2 linked regions of the Labilibaculum sp. DW002 genome follow. The protein of the gene in region 2 interacts with the protein of the main gene of each other region in a pairwise test. Links are inferred from orthologs where the notes say so. Each region holds a gene or a part of one and is shown on either strand. Other genes may lie near its edges. The genes, in order: L3049_RS17710 and purT.

Region 1 (6,968 bases), on a different replicon or contig from region 2:
CTGGTAACCTACCGCAGAAGGCATACGACCTAGAAGTGCTGACACCTCAGAACCTGCCTGTGTAAAACGGAAGATATTATCAACGAAGAAAAGAATATCACGTCCACCTGATTTCTCATCACCGTCACGTAAACTCTCAGCAACTGTTAAACCAGAGAGAGCAACACGAGCACGTGCCCCAGGAGGCTCGTTCATCTGTCCGAAAACAAGTGATACCTGTGAATTATCTAAAGCTTTTTTATCTACTTTGGATAAGTCCCATCCACCTTTTTCCATGTCTTTCTCAAACTCATCGCCATAGCGAATAACCTTTGATTCGATCATCTCACGAAGTAAGTCGTTACCCTCACGTGTACGCTCACCTACACCGGCAAATACAGATAAACCATCTTGTCCAATTGCAATGTTATTAATAAGCTCTTGAATCAAAACTGTTTTTCCAACACCAGCACCACCGAACAAACCAATCTTACCACCTTTTGCATAAGGTTCAATAAGGTCAATCACTTTAATTCCTGTAAAGAAAACCTCTGATTCAGTCTTCAACTCATCGAATTTTGGTGGTGTTCTGTGAATTGTATAGCCGCCTTCTTTATCTACTTGTCCAATACCATCAATGGTTTCACCCACCACATTCAAAAGACGCCCTTTTATCTTATCACCAGCTGGCATAACAATAGGAGAACCTGTTGCTATAACATCCATTCCTCTTCTCAAGCCATCGGTAGAGTCCATTGCAATAGCACGAATTGTGTTTTCACCAATGTGCTGTTGACACTCAACAATTAAATTTTTACCATTTTCAATTACGACTTCTAATGAGTCGTAAATATCAGGAAGCTCAGTGCCCTCCTTTTCGAAACTAACATCGATTACAGGACCGATTACCTGAACTATTTTGCCAATATTTTGTGACATTGCGTTTGTTTTATTGGAACATTCATTATCGTGTGATGACAAATTTAGCATTTATCCTTAAAAAGGATGAATTTATCTTATATTTTTAATCAACTTAAACGGCACGATTTATTAAGCGCTTTACTAAGGTATAAAGTTCTTTTTTATTTTCAGCCAAAACATCTACTTTATCTAAGTATTCCAGACACATAGAAAAATATTCGTCTATCCTATTTTGAGATAGCTCTTGTACATTTAGTTTTTCATAAATGTCTCTAACGGCCTTAATTTTCTCTTCTGGATCGAATTCTTTTGTTGTAATCCATGATTTTAACTCTTTTTCCAGATCACCAGAAGCCAATTCTAAAGCTTTTATTAGCAAGTAAGTTTTTTTATTGGATAAGATATCTCCTCCAATTTTTTTCCCAAATACAGCCTCATCTCCAAAAACATCCAATAAATCATCTTGAAGTTGAAAAGCCATTCCTAAATTGACACCAAAATGATACAACAGATCGCTATCTTTCGAACTTGCATCACCCATAATTGCACCCATTTTAAGACTTCCACCTAAAAGAACTGCTGTTTTCAGACGAATCATGTTTAAGTATTCGTCAACCTCAACATTGTTTCGGTCTTCAAATTCCATATCGAATTGCTGGCCTTCACAAACCTCTAAAGCAGTTTGATTAAAAACCGTTAATACATCCCGTAAGTATTTGTCTTCGCAAGATCCGATGTATTGATATGCCTTGATAGACATGGCATCACCTGATAGAATAGCAACATTACTATTCCACTTTTCGTGTACCGTAGGTTTACTTCGACGCATTGGCGCATGGTCCATTACATCATCGTGTAAAAGTGTGAAGTTGTGAAATACTTCTATTCCAATGGCTGGCAGACAAACTTTTGAAAGATCATCTTTGTAAAGATTTGCACCAAGTAATACTAAAATTGGGCGAAGTCGCTTCCCTCCAATTCCTAATATGTATCTCATTGGTTCAAAAAGCCCTTCTGGCGGAGAAGAAAACTCCAATCCACCTATCTCTTTCTCTATGATTTCCTGAAGTTCGGTAAAACTATGCATGATCGATAATCTATAATTTAGTGCGTGTTAAAAACAGCTCACTAAATTATAAAAAAATCAATTCATTAAGCTTTCTTTTTCTTCTTTGTTTGTTATCGGAGCAATTCTAAGATCATCCAACTCAATATCTTCTTCCTCATCGAAGATTTGCAGCAATGGTTCCTTGAATGAACGATTCGTAATCAACTTTTCTAAAGTTAATAGCAAGGATGGTAGTAAAACCAAGTTCGATAACATTGCAGATAAAAGTGTGACTGAAACCAAAACACCTAAGGATACAGTACCACCAAAATCAGATAAAGCAAATATTCCAAACCCGAAGAATAGAATGATAGATGTATACATCATGCTTTGCCCGGTTTCGCGAAGAGCTAAAATAACAGAAGAGCGAATACTCCAGTTCGTCAGTTTTAATTCCTGACGGTATTTGGCTAGATAATGAATTGTATCATCTACTGAAATACCAAAGGCAATACTAAAAACCAATATGGTTGATGCTTTTATAGGAATACCGAAGTAACCCATTAAAGCAGCAGTTATTATCAAAGGTACTAAGTTGGGTATAAGAGCTACAACAACCATTCTTTTTGATGAGAACATCCAAGCCATGAAGGAAGCAATTAAGAAAATTGCCAAAGCAAGACTCAAAAATAAATTCTTTATCAGATACTTATTTCCTTTAAAAAAGATGATACTAGAACCTGTTACATGAACCGTATACTTATCTTTTGGAAAAATATGATCTACGTGAGCAAGGATTTTCTTTTCCATTTCTTCCATTCGGGTCGTTCCAATATCTTTCATTCGGAAACTCATTCGAGTAATGGACTGTGTAGAATCAACAAAAGTCTCGAACACTTTAGAATCTTCTCCTGTATCAGCTTTAGCTAAATAAGATAAAATTACATTGCGTGTATTGCTACTAGGCATTTTATAATACTTCTCTTTTCCATTATAATAGGCCTGATGAGCAAACTTTGCACCCTCAACCAATGATAAAGAAGCTGAAATATCTGGGTATTGCATTAGAGAATCGTTTAGCTTCTCAATACGTCTTAAAGTAGATAATTTAAGAGCTCCTCCTTTTTTCTTGGTTTCAACGACAACCTCAAGAGGCATAATTCCATCCAGATTTCTCTCAAAGAATTTTAAATCTTGATAGATGACATTATGGTGTGGTAAGTCGTCAACCATATATCCGGTACTCTTTATTTTACTGATTCCAAATCCACCTAAAACCAATAAGGTAATGGCAACTGCATATACAATAGCTCTGTGATTCAGAACAATTTTTTCTAATCGTCCTACAAACCAAACCGTAAGCTTATTTTCGAGATGCTGAGTTGCTTTATTGTCAGGAGGATTAATAAAACTGAAAATGATAGGAATCAATATCAGAGATAAAAAGAAAACCACCATAATATTTAAAGCTGCAACAACTCCAAATTCTTTTAGAATTTGACTTGATGTGATAATAAAGGTTGCAAAACCTGAGGCTGTAGTTAAGTTTGTTAGAAATGTTGCATTCCCAATTTTTGAAACGACACGCTGTAGAGCTTTAATCTTATTCCGATGAAGAATGTACTCGCCATGGTATTTGTTGATAAGAAATACCGAGTTGGGAATACCAATCACGACCAAAAGAGGTGGAAGCATTGCCGTCAACAAAGTAATTTTGTATTCAAAAAGAACCATGGAACCTACTGCCCATATAACACTTAAACCAACAACCAACATGCAGAAGAATACCACTTTAAACGAGCGGAAGAACATGAAAAGAATGATGGCTGTAACTAAAAGAGATAAAAGAATAAACATATTCATCTCTTTCTTAATCATTTGTGCAACTACAACCCGAATGTAAGGCAAGCCAGAATAGTGCATTTTAAGTTTATGCTTTGCAGTAAAATGGTCGGTAATTTCTCGAACTTTAGCAACCATTGGTTCACGCGCCTTCGAATTAATAATTCTGGCGTTAACAGTTACCCCCATTAAAAAGGTATGACTGTCTTGATTAATTAAACTTCCGTGATAAAATGGTAAGGATTCAGCAACTTTAGCTAAACTATCTAGCTCTTGTTGTGACTTTAATTTCTTCGGAAAAATAGTTTCAAATTCGAACTTTTTATCAGCCTTATTTTTGGTGATATTGTATGTGTGTGCAATAGAAACTACAGCATCAATACCATCTAGTTTTTTTAGATCATTCCCTAGTGCAATCCAATCGTTAAATTTATCAAGCTCATAAAAATTACTGTCCTGTACACCAAAGAACATAACATTACCTTCCTGCCCGAAAGTGTTATGGAATTCTTCATAATCAATAGATGCAATGTCGTCAGATGGAAGTAAAGCGGCATTATGGTATGACATTTCTACAAACTGAGCCTTATAGCCCATAAAAATGGTCATCAATCCAACTAGTACTAATAATAATATTCTATTCCTGAGAATAACTCCCGCAATTCTATTCCACATACTATTCCCTGCTAAAAAATCTCGATCTATTTTAAGATTCTGGCGAAAATACGACTTAAAATCATTTTTTCAAAAGAAGTACCTGTTTACAGAATCCTCAAAGCCTATAATTGAAGGCCTAATGAACTAAAATTACGTAATTTCCATGAAATCATCTGATATTTAAGAAATTAATTTGCTTCATCAAATGAATTAGCCATTTGGTCATAATGGTTTACGTTCGCCCACACGATTTTTAATCAAATATTGGCTTGCAAAAAGTATTTTAAGCTGATGACAATCTTTCTATTTCAAAGCTATCTCACAGAATAATAAAAACTTACACAATTACCTTTGTAATCTGTTTGTAATAATTTTTTAAGCTTATTTTTACCTTGTCTTAATACTGAATTAACATTGCCAAAAATTAGAGATTCTATAAATATCTTCTATTTTTGCGACCTTATTGAAACTAATCAATTGAAAAACAAATAAATTTAGACTAATTATGAATTACGGTTTAGGTGATTTCCTGACACTCATCGGATCCTTAGGGTTATTTCTTTATGGGATGAAATTAATGAGTGAGGCTTTACAAAAGGTAGCCGGAGAGAAAATGAGATCGATTCTGTCGGCAATGACATCAAATCGTGTGAAGGGTGTTATGACTGGTGTGTTAATTACAGCATTAATTCAGTCATCATCGGCAACTACAGTAATGGTAGTTAGTTTTGTAAATGCAGGCTTACTATCCTTAGTAGAGTCGGTTGGTGTAATTATGGGTGCGAATATTGGTACCACTATTACAGCTTGGCTAATTTCCTTATTAGGATTTAAAGTTAGTATGAGCGCCATCTCTTTACCATTAATAGGTTTGAGTTTACCTTTATTATTCTCTGGAAATCGTTCGAGAAAGAACTGGGGAGAGTTGGTAATCGGTTTTGCCTTATTATTCATAGGTCTTCAGTTTCTGAAGGAATCGATGCCGGACATCAAAAATAACCCGGCAATATTAAATTTTCTGACTGCTTATACTGATTTAGGTTTTGGGTCGTACTTATTATTTGCAGGTATTGGTACCGTGCTTACCGTTTTAATTCAATCCTCATCGGCTACAATGGCACTTACTTTGGTTATGTGTAACAGTGGATGGATCAGTTTTGAGATGGCAGCAGCCATGGTACTTGGTGAAAATATTGGTACAACAATTACAGCTAACCTTGCTGCAATGGTAGCTAATACATCTGCCAAAAGAGCTGCTCGTGCTCACTTGATATTTAATACCGTAGGTGTTCTTTGGATGTTGATGGTTCTACCTTATTTCCTTGAAAGTGTAGCTTGGGTTAGTCAAAATTTCTTTGGACAAGGCAATGCATTTACCGATGCTGCAGCTGTACCCGTAACTTTATCCTTATTCCATACAGGATTCAACATTCTTAATGTTGTGATTATGATTTGGTTTGCTAATCTTATTGTGAAAGTAGTAACCAAATTAGTTCCAGTAAAAGAAGATGCGGAAGAAGAATTTAAACTTCAGCACATTAAAACGGGTACACTTTCTACTCCTGAGGCTTCTTTATTCTTGGCAAAACAAGAAATTAGCACCTATGTAAAGAGTACGAAAAAAATGTTTAGCTATACCAAGCAAGCATTTAACGAAACCAACGATAAAACTTTTAATAAGTTATTCGATAAAATTTCAACACGAGAAGATGAAAGTGATGATATGGAAGTGGAAATTGCTAATTTCCTTACCTCTGTTTCTGAAACTCGTTTGAGTACTGAAAACTCGGAACGTGTGCGTGCTTATTTTAAAATGGTAAGTGACATTGAAAGTGTTGGTGATTCGACCTTAAATCTTGCGAAAGCAATGAAGAGAAAGCGTGAGCAAAAAGCTTGGTTCCCTCAAGAATTAAGAGACAATATCAACAAGATGTTTGAGCATGTAGATGAAGCTCTTGACATGATGCACGAGAATACTAAAATGGAATTTTCGGAAGTTCGCATTAAGAAAGCTTGGGAAATTGAGCGTGAAATCAACGATTACAGAACGGCTCTTAAAACGGAGCATTTAGCAAATGTTGAGGAAAACAAATACAAGTATCAAGCTGGTATTATTTACAACGATATGTTCTCTGAGTGTGAAAAAATCGGTGATTACTGTATCAATGTAAGTGAAGCAATCAACGAGATTAAGGAATAAATTAAGCTTTTGGCTATTAGTTGTTAGCTTTTAGATATAAAAAAATCCTCGCCACATGGCGGGGATTTTTTTTATATCTGACAATTTGTATTACTCTTTTGTTATCAATTCAATTAATTTAACCGAATCGGAAATACACTTGGAACAGATGTTCTTTTTCATATCCTTATCCTGAAATTCCCTCTCTCCTTCTCGTGTTTTAAAATCACAATTCAAAATTGTCTTGCAGTCGAGTGAACCATGCAAAGATTTGAAGTAAAGGCTAAACCTTTCAATCATTTCATTCGTGGCATTTCTAGCATCAACATTATCCGCATATTT
Region 2 (6,821 bases):
GTCTCTGGTTGATACAAACCCTGCTATTAACCTAGCATACGGTATTGCCGGTCTTTCTATTGTAGCTGACTCGTTATCTGCAATTAAAAATGCTAAAGTAACTTCTGTACGTAATGAAGAAGGTTTAACAGCTGATTTCAAAATTGAAGGTGATTTTCCATTTTATGGTAACGATGATGATGCAGTAGACTGTTTTGCTGTTGAGATTCCAAACATCTTTAATGGTATGTTGAAAGATCTACCAACTTATAAGAATGCTGAAGCTACTATGTCTATTCTGACTATTACTTCTAATGTGGTATATGGTTTGAAGACTGGTGCAACTCCTGATGGTAGAGCAGCTGGTGTGCCTTTCGCTCCTGGTGCGAATCCAATGCACGGACGTGATAAGAATGGTGCTATTGCTTCATTGAACTCAGTAGCTAAGATTAATTACGAAGATTCTTTGGATGGTATCTCAAATACTTTCTCAATTGTTCCTAAGTCATTAGGTGCAACAGAAGAATCACGTCAAGAGAACTTGGTGACTATGATGGATGCCTATTTTACTAAAGGTGCTCATCACTTGAACGTAAATGTATTGAACCGTGAGCTTCTTATGGATGCAATGGAGCGCCCGGAAGAATACCCGCAGTTGACTATTCGTGTATCAGGTTACGCAGTAAACTTCGTAAGATTGACTCGCGAGCAGCAGTTAGAGGTTATTTCTCGTTCTTTCTTCGAGAAAATGTAAGATCGTTTAACGATGATATAGTAAGAGTACCGGAGCTTTCTTTTGAGAGTTTCCGGACTCTTTTTTTAATTTCATTGGTAAAGATGTACATCTGTTCTTCTCTATCACTAAACAAGCCAAAATGCTAAACGTTCATTCATTCGAATCACTAGGAACCTATGACGGGCCAGGAATTCGACTCGTAGTTTTTTTACAGGGCTGCGCATTTAAGTGTTTATATTGTGCGAACCCTGATACGATTACTTTTAAAGGAGGAACACCAACTCCACTTGAAGAGGTAATGAGAAAAGCACGTAACCAACGCCCTTTCTTTGGCAAAATTGGAGGTGTAACCATCTCTGGTGGTGAACCACTTTGGCAAGCAGCCGAACTAAAAAAGCTTTTCAGGAATTAAAAGATGATGGTTTTAATACGTGTATCGATACCAATGGTAATGTTTTTAATGATGATGTTAAAAATCTTCTTAAGAACACAGATTTAGTTCTTTTGGATATCAAGCATATTAATGCCGATTGGCATAAAACTATTACAGGTAAAACAAACGAAACAACGCTAAAGTTTGCAGAATACCTTCGCGAGAAGAATGTGAATGTGTGGATGCGTTACGTATTGGTTCCTGGTTACTCTGATCAACCTGAATACCTTCACGAAATGGGTAAACATTTTCAGGAATACAGCAATATCGAGAAATTGGAGATTCAGCCCTATCATAAACTAGGTATTCACAAGTATGAACACTTAAACATGGAATACAAGTTGAATGAAGTCCCTGAAAACACACTAGATCAACTTCAGACCGCAAAGGATATCTTCAGCCAATATTTTAAAGAAGTCATAATTAATTAAGAATTACGAATTAATAATTAGGAATTAAGATTTGAATTCAAACTTTTAATTACTAATTATTCATTATTAATTGAACAATCATGTCGTTTCAAGAAACTACAGATGTAATTGAGGTGCAAAAGCATGCACCAATCGTCAAAGTGCAACAAGGTTTTAATTCACCTAAAGAGACAGTTAAGGTTGTTAATCATACAGCGGAAGCAAAACGTGACACAGCATCCAAGAAAGTGTTTGTCTTAGCTATTTTAGCTGGTGGATATATTGCCATGGGTAGCCTTTTGGCTCTTGTTGTAGGCGGTGCAATGCCAGGCTTGGCTGCAACCAATCCTGGTTTGCAAAAATTCTTTTTCGGTGCGGTTTTCCCGTTGGGATTAATATTGTGTGCTCTTGCTGGTGCTGAGCTTTTTACAGGTAATACAGCTTACTTTATTCCGTCGGTCTTATCTAAGCGTATGTCTGTTAAAGTGCCATTGAAAAATTGGACGATTGTATATTTGGGTAACTTTGTGGGTTCGTTAATAGTTGCTTACTTTTTGGTATATCTTACCGAGGCAATTATGCATTCTCCTTCAATGGATTCTGCAATTAATATTGCAGTTGCTAAAACATCAAATCCTTTTTACAAGACCTTTTTAAAGGGAATTGCTTGTAATTGGATGGTGGCATTAGCTATGTGGTTGGCTTATGCAGCTAAAGATACAACAGGTAAAATACTGGGAATTTGGTTTCCGGTAATGGCCTTTGTTGCAATGGGCTTTGAACACTGCGTTGCAAATATGTTCTTTATTCCTGTTGCTATATTTCATGGTGCTGATATCACTTGGATGGATTTTATCGTGAAAAACCTTATTCCTGCCACTTTGGGTAATATTGTGGGGGGAGCTTTATTTGTAGGAACTGCATATTGGTACGCTTACGATAAAAAATAGTTAGCAGTTAGCAGTTAGCAGTTAGCAGTTAGCAGTTAGCACAAAACTAAATTTCTTGGTGCAGAGCACCGAGATATTTGTAGAAAATTAAATGGATTTTTAAGCTTAGGTACAGCGTACCCTTACCTTAATTTCATATATAAAGAGGATGTTCATAATATGGACATCCTCTTTTTCGTTTATGGATTTTGTAGTCTTAATTTTAAAAGCGGAGTTTCTTCTAAAATATTTGTATTCGTCTTTAAGCCAGACAGGCTGTTCTTTTATCATTACCATAAAAGAACCAAAAGGACTAAGCCACAACTCTTAGCTACCCATCACAGCTCAAAGTCTAAACAGAATAATATTCATTCGTACCTCATTCATGGGATTCTGTTATTAACACCTTTTTCACCTATGGGTGCCCAGCTTCGAGTTGAATGCCGGTTGGTATAAAATTCTAGCTTTCTAATTGTTAAATTCACATCAAAAGTAAACTCAATACTTCTCTAATTCGGAATCTGCCGATTGTGCGCGATGCGGGGCATTCAGTTGCTATAGAAAGCCAAACAGCTTCCGAGAGGCTTGATTCTTTTGCTTACTTTTTCATCGAAGTACCGAACGAAGTGAGATCATGAATGCCCGTTAAAATTATGAATGAATCAAAAAGTAAGAGCCAGTCCGGCTATAGAACAAATAAAACAAAAAGGATGTCCGATCACTCAAACATCCTTTCCCATATCTATTTAGTAAAATTCTACTTATTCTTAACCGTAACAAGCGCAGCCATTTCTTTGGCTTGATCAACGCAAGTGAAAACATTTGTACCAACCGTATTGTAGGCTAATGTTACACCCATTCTTCGGTGCTCGCGACTTGTTGGTTTTCCAAAGAAACGCAAATCTGATTTTGGATAAATTGCAGCTTTCTCCACTCCCTCAAAATAGGGGTTATTACCTTCTTTATCGGCTAAAATAACAGCACTTGCTCCTACTCTTTCCAAGGTAATTTCAGAAATTGGCAAACCCAATACGGCACGACAATGCAATTCGAATTCACTAAAATTCTGCGTTCCTGCTAAAGTAACCATTCCTGTATCGTGAGGACGTGGAGATAATTCAGAGAAGACAACACCATCTTCGCAAATAAAGAACTCTACTCCCCAAAGTCCTGATCCCGTTAAAGAGGAAGTGACCTTGGCTGCCATATCTTGTGCAACTTTTACATCAGCATCAGAAACCACTGCTGGCTGCCAACTTTGTTGGTAATCACCACGTTCCTGAACATGACCAATTGGTGGACAAAACAGTGTTGAACCATCCTTTTGAGTAACGGTTAGTAAGGTAATTTCTGAAGTAAACTTCACAAAAGCTTCTACAATAACATCACCAGAATCGCCACGACCTTTCGATCCTGCAATTTCCCATGCTTTTGCAATATCATCATGGCATTTAATTACCGATTGACCTTTTCCGGATGAAGACATTAATGGTTTAACTACACATGGCATTCCAACCTCTTCAACAATTGGGTACATCTCTTCTAAAGAGCTTGCATACAAATATTTTGCCGTACGTATTCCTAAATCTTTAGCTGCTAAATCGCGAATGGCTCTTCTATCCATTGTAAAATTTGCTGCCTTAGCACTTGGAACAACCTGAATTCCTTGCTTCTCATAATCGTAAAATCGTTCGGTACGAATGGCTTCGATTTCTGGCACAATTAAATCTGGCTGATGCTTGGCAACAACTAAATCTAAAGCGTCACCATTTAGCATGTCAATTACCTCAAAGGCATCTGCTACTTGCATTGCTGGAGCTCCCGCGTAACTATCTACGGCTACTACATTTTGACCTAAACGCTGAGCAGCAATAACAAACTCTTTTCCTAGCTCCCCCGAGCCCAATAGTAAAATCTTTTTTACCATAAAAAATTTCTTTCGATTTATAAAATGGTTTATTTAAAATAGTGTTTGGTTGTTCGGCTGCAAAAATACATTCAATTTTTCTAAAAACTTATTGAATACAATGGTTTTTCGATATTTTGAATCAATATTATCTTTTGCATCAATGTTAAGTTTTATTAAAATAATTACTACATTCGATTAATAAAACTAAACAGTATTACTATTAAAACTTCAAAAACAAACAATACAAAACGACTGGTTTTTTGAAGTGATCTCTATTTAAATAAGACTTATATGAGTAAAGAACACAAAATCCTTACTGAGTTTTTCACATTTCTTGCCACCAAACAAGATCATTTACAACTTCAAGCTCAAGACGCTGAAAAAAATATTCAGGATTATTTCAATCATCGAATAGAACTGGCTGAGATTGCTAAAGAAGAGAAAAGACAAAAGCAGTTAAAAAAGTTAGAGCTAATTGTAAAAAAAAGAGAAGAACAACAAAAACGAGCTAAAATACCCATGCAACAAACCAAACAGGTAAAAATAGCCAGTGATAAACGTCCAAAAGCAAAAACAATAAGGGAGATGCAAGCCTTGATTGATCGCATTAGAAATTAAGCTTCACTAAATTGATATTTTTTGAATGACAATCTAAAAATAGCCGTAAGCTTTAAAAAAGTTGCGGTTATATTTTTTTTGTAAATAACTCAAACAATATAAAACCAAAAACTTGGATCGCTAGATCATATTGAAAGCATTCTTATTTACCATTGGTTTTCAACAACTTTAGGCCTTCCATAGCAGATAAATCATGAGGAAAATACCAAAGACTCTTCTCAAAAAGGACTAAGGCTTCGCGACTTTTTCCCATATGATAGTTAGTCCAAGCCAGCATAATCAGTGCATCATATTTAAACGGATATAAATCAACCACTTTTTTAAAATGAAAATGTGCCATTTCATAAGACTCCTGCCCATAATAAATTAGTCCTAAACGATAATTTGCTACAGTTTGATTGGGAGAGATCTCTAGAATTTCCTTATAAAGATTTACCACCTCAGTCCATTTCCCCATAGCAGCTTTAGGCAGAACCAATCCGAATTTTGCCTCCTCTGCATAAGGTTTTAAATTTATCGCACGTTGATAGTGTGCAATAGCTTCGGTAAATACTCCTGCTTGATAATTAAGCCATCCCAGACGCAAGTTTATTTCATACGAATCTTCATCATAAACTTCTTTCAATTGCTCAAGTGCATGAGAAAAATCACCTTCTTTTTCATACTTATAGCTCTCATCGAACGCAGTTCTAACAGTCTCAAAATTCTGACCTGATAAACTACTAAATTCAAGAATTAGCATGATTAGACTGAACAATACGTATTTAATAATCCTTAGAATTTCCATTTTACACCTCCAGTTATCGATTGTACATTAACATGCTGACTGTTTAATATATCAGATATCACATAAGTGTTTTTTTCTTTTTGATGTTGATATAATAGAAATAAGCTCAATTTTCCTTTAAATACATATTGATAACAACTTATATCAATTTTAGTTTTTACATGATTGACCCCATTAAATACCGAATAGCCTTCATTCTCTACTTGCATATACATATCTCCAAAGCTATATCCCACTTGCCCCCATGTATTTTTTGCTATTCGAAACCCTAATCCACCTTTCCAATACTGCCGATTCAACCAACCTGTTTCTAATTTTTCTTCCATTTGATTCGTGAAACCACCCATTAGATAAAGATTTAGATTTCCTTTAGGATAGTAACGAACAGACAGCTCCTGTTGCCATCGAGTTAAATGATTTGCCTCAAAATACAATAGTCCAAGGCTCACTTTCCAATTGGATATATCCTGATGAAGTCCTAAAATCCCAATATAACTATTTTGAGTATTCACATAAGGCTCAATTTCAACAGTAGATGCAGGAACACTATCTTCGCCGTCACCACTTCCTTCATCGCCATTTCCACCTTCACCGCTTTCACCATCACCATTTCCTCCATTACCATTGCCATTACCATTACCATTACCTCCATTACCATTTCCAGCGATACTGGCTCCTTTCAATTTTGATATTTTCATTGCTGATTCAATTATTGTTTCTGCAGAAAGAGGATAGCCTTTCAGCTTAGTTCTTAGCCAATGTCCTCCAAAAATCAATTCTGTTCCGCACCCTAATCGAAAAGAGCTTTTCAAATAATATTGATTTTGGCTTATTTTCTCATTAAAAGAAATACCTTCCAACACACTTGAATTCTTCAAATCTACCCAGCTGTAGGCATGAAATAATGATACTCGACTCCCCAATTGATGATTCAGCCCTAAACTATAATGGTGAAAATAATTGCGAACTGTTTGCTCTTGAATCTGATCAGAATCGACCGTATAATCATCAATAAATTCA

Evidence for each region.
Region 1: the proteins of purT (region 2) and L3049_RS17710 interact in binary tests that used the Escherichia coli proteins (3 or more experiments, as listed by UniProt). The link is inferred for Labilibaculum sp. DW002 from one-to-one orthologs.

The regions. Positions count from the first base shown.
Region 1 is NZ_JAKJSC010000006.1:57,472-64,439, forward strand. The notes cover bases 1-2,962. They hold L3049_RS17710 (polyprenyl synthetase family protein), read right to left. Parts: upstream 1,988-2,962; coding sequence 1,013-1,987; downstream 1-1,012. Other genes in these bases: atpD (F0F1 ATP synthase subunit beta), read right to left, coding at 1-918; L3049_RS17715 (efflux RND transporter permease subunit), read right to left, coding at 2,045-2,962. Also shown: more of L3049_RS17715, read right to left, coding at 2,963-4,465; L3049_RS17720 (Na/Pi cotransporter family protein), read left to right, coding at 4,953-6,647; L3049_RS17725 (C-GCAxxG-C-C family protein), read right to left, coding at 6,738-6,968.
Region 2 is NZ_JAKJSC010000001.1:563,195-570,015, forward strand. The notes cover bases 2,330-5,144. They hold purT (formate-dependent phosphoribosylglycinamide formyltransferase), read right to left. Parts: upstream 4,415-5,144; coding sequence 3,245-4,414; downstream 2,330-3,244. Other genes in these bases: L3049_RS02190 (formate/nitrite transporter family protein), read left to right, coding at 2,330-2,508; L3049_RS02200 (hypothetical protein), read left to right, coding at 4,688-5,014. In the rest of the region: pflB (formate C-acetyltransferase), read left to right, coding at 1-733; more of L3049_RS02190, read left to right, coding at 1,660-2,329; L3049_RS02205 (tetratricopeptide repeat protein), read right to left, coding at 5,157-5,801; L3049_RS02210 (tetratricopeptide repeat protein), read right to left, coding at 5,789-6,821. UniProt on the Escherichia coli protein: Involved in the de novo purine biosynthesis. Catalyzes the transfer of formate to 5-phospho-ribosyl-glycinamide (GAR), producing 5-phospho-ribosyl-N-formylglycinamide (FGAR). Formate is provided by PurU via hydrolysis of 10-formyl-tetrahydrofolate.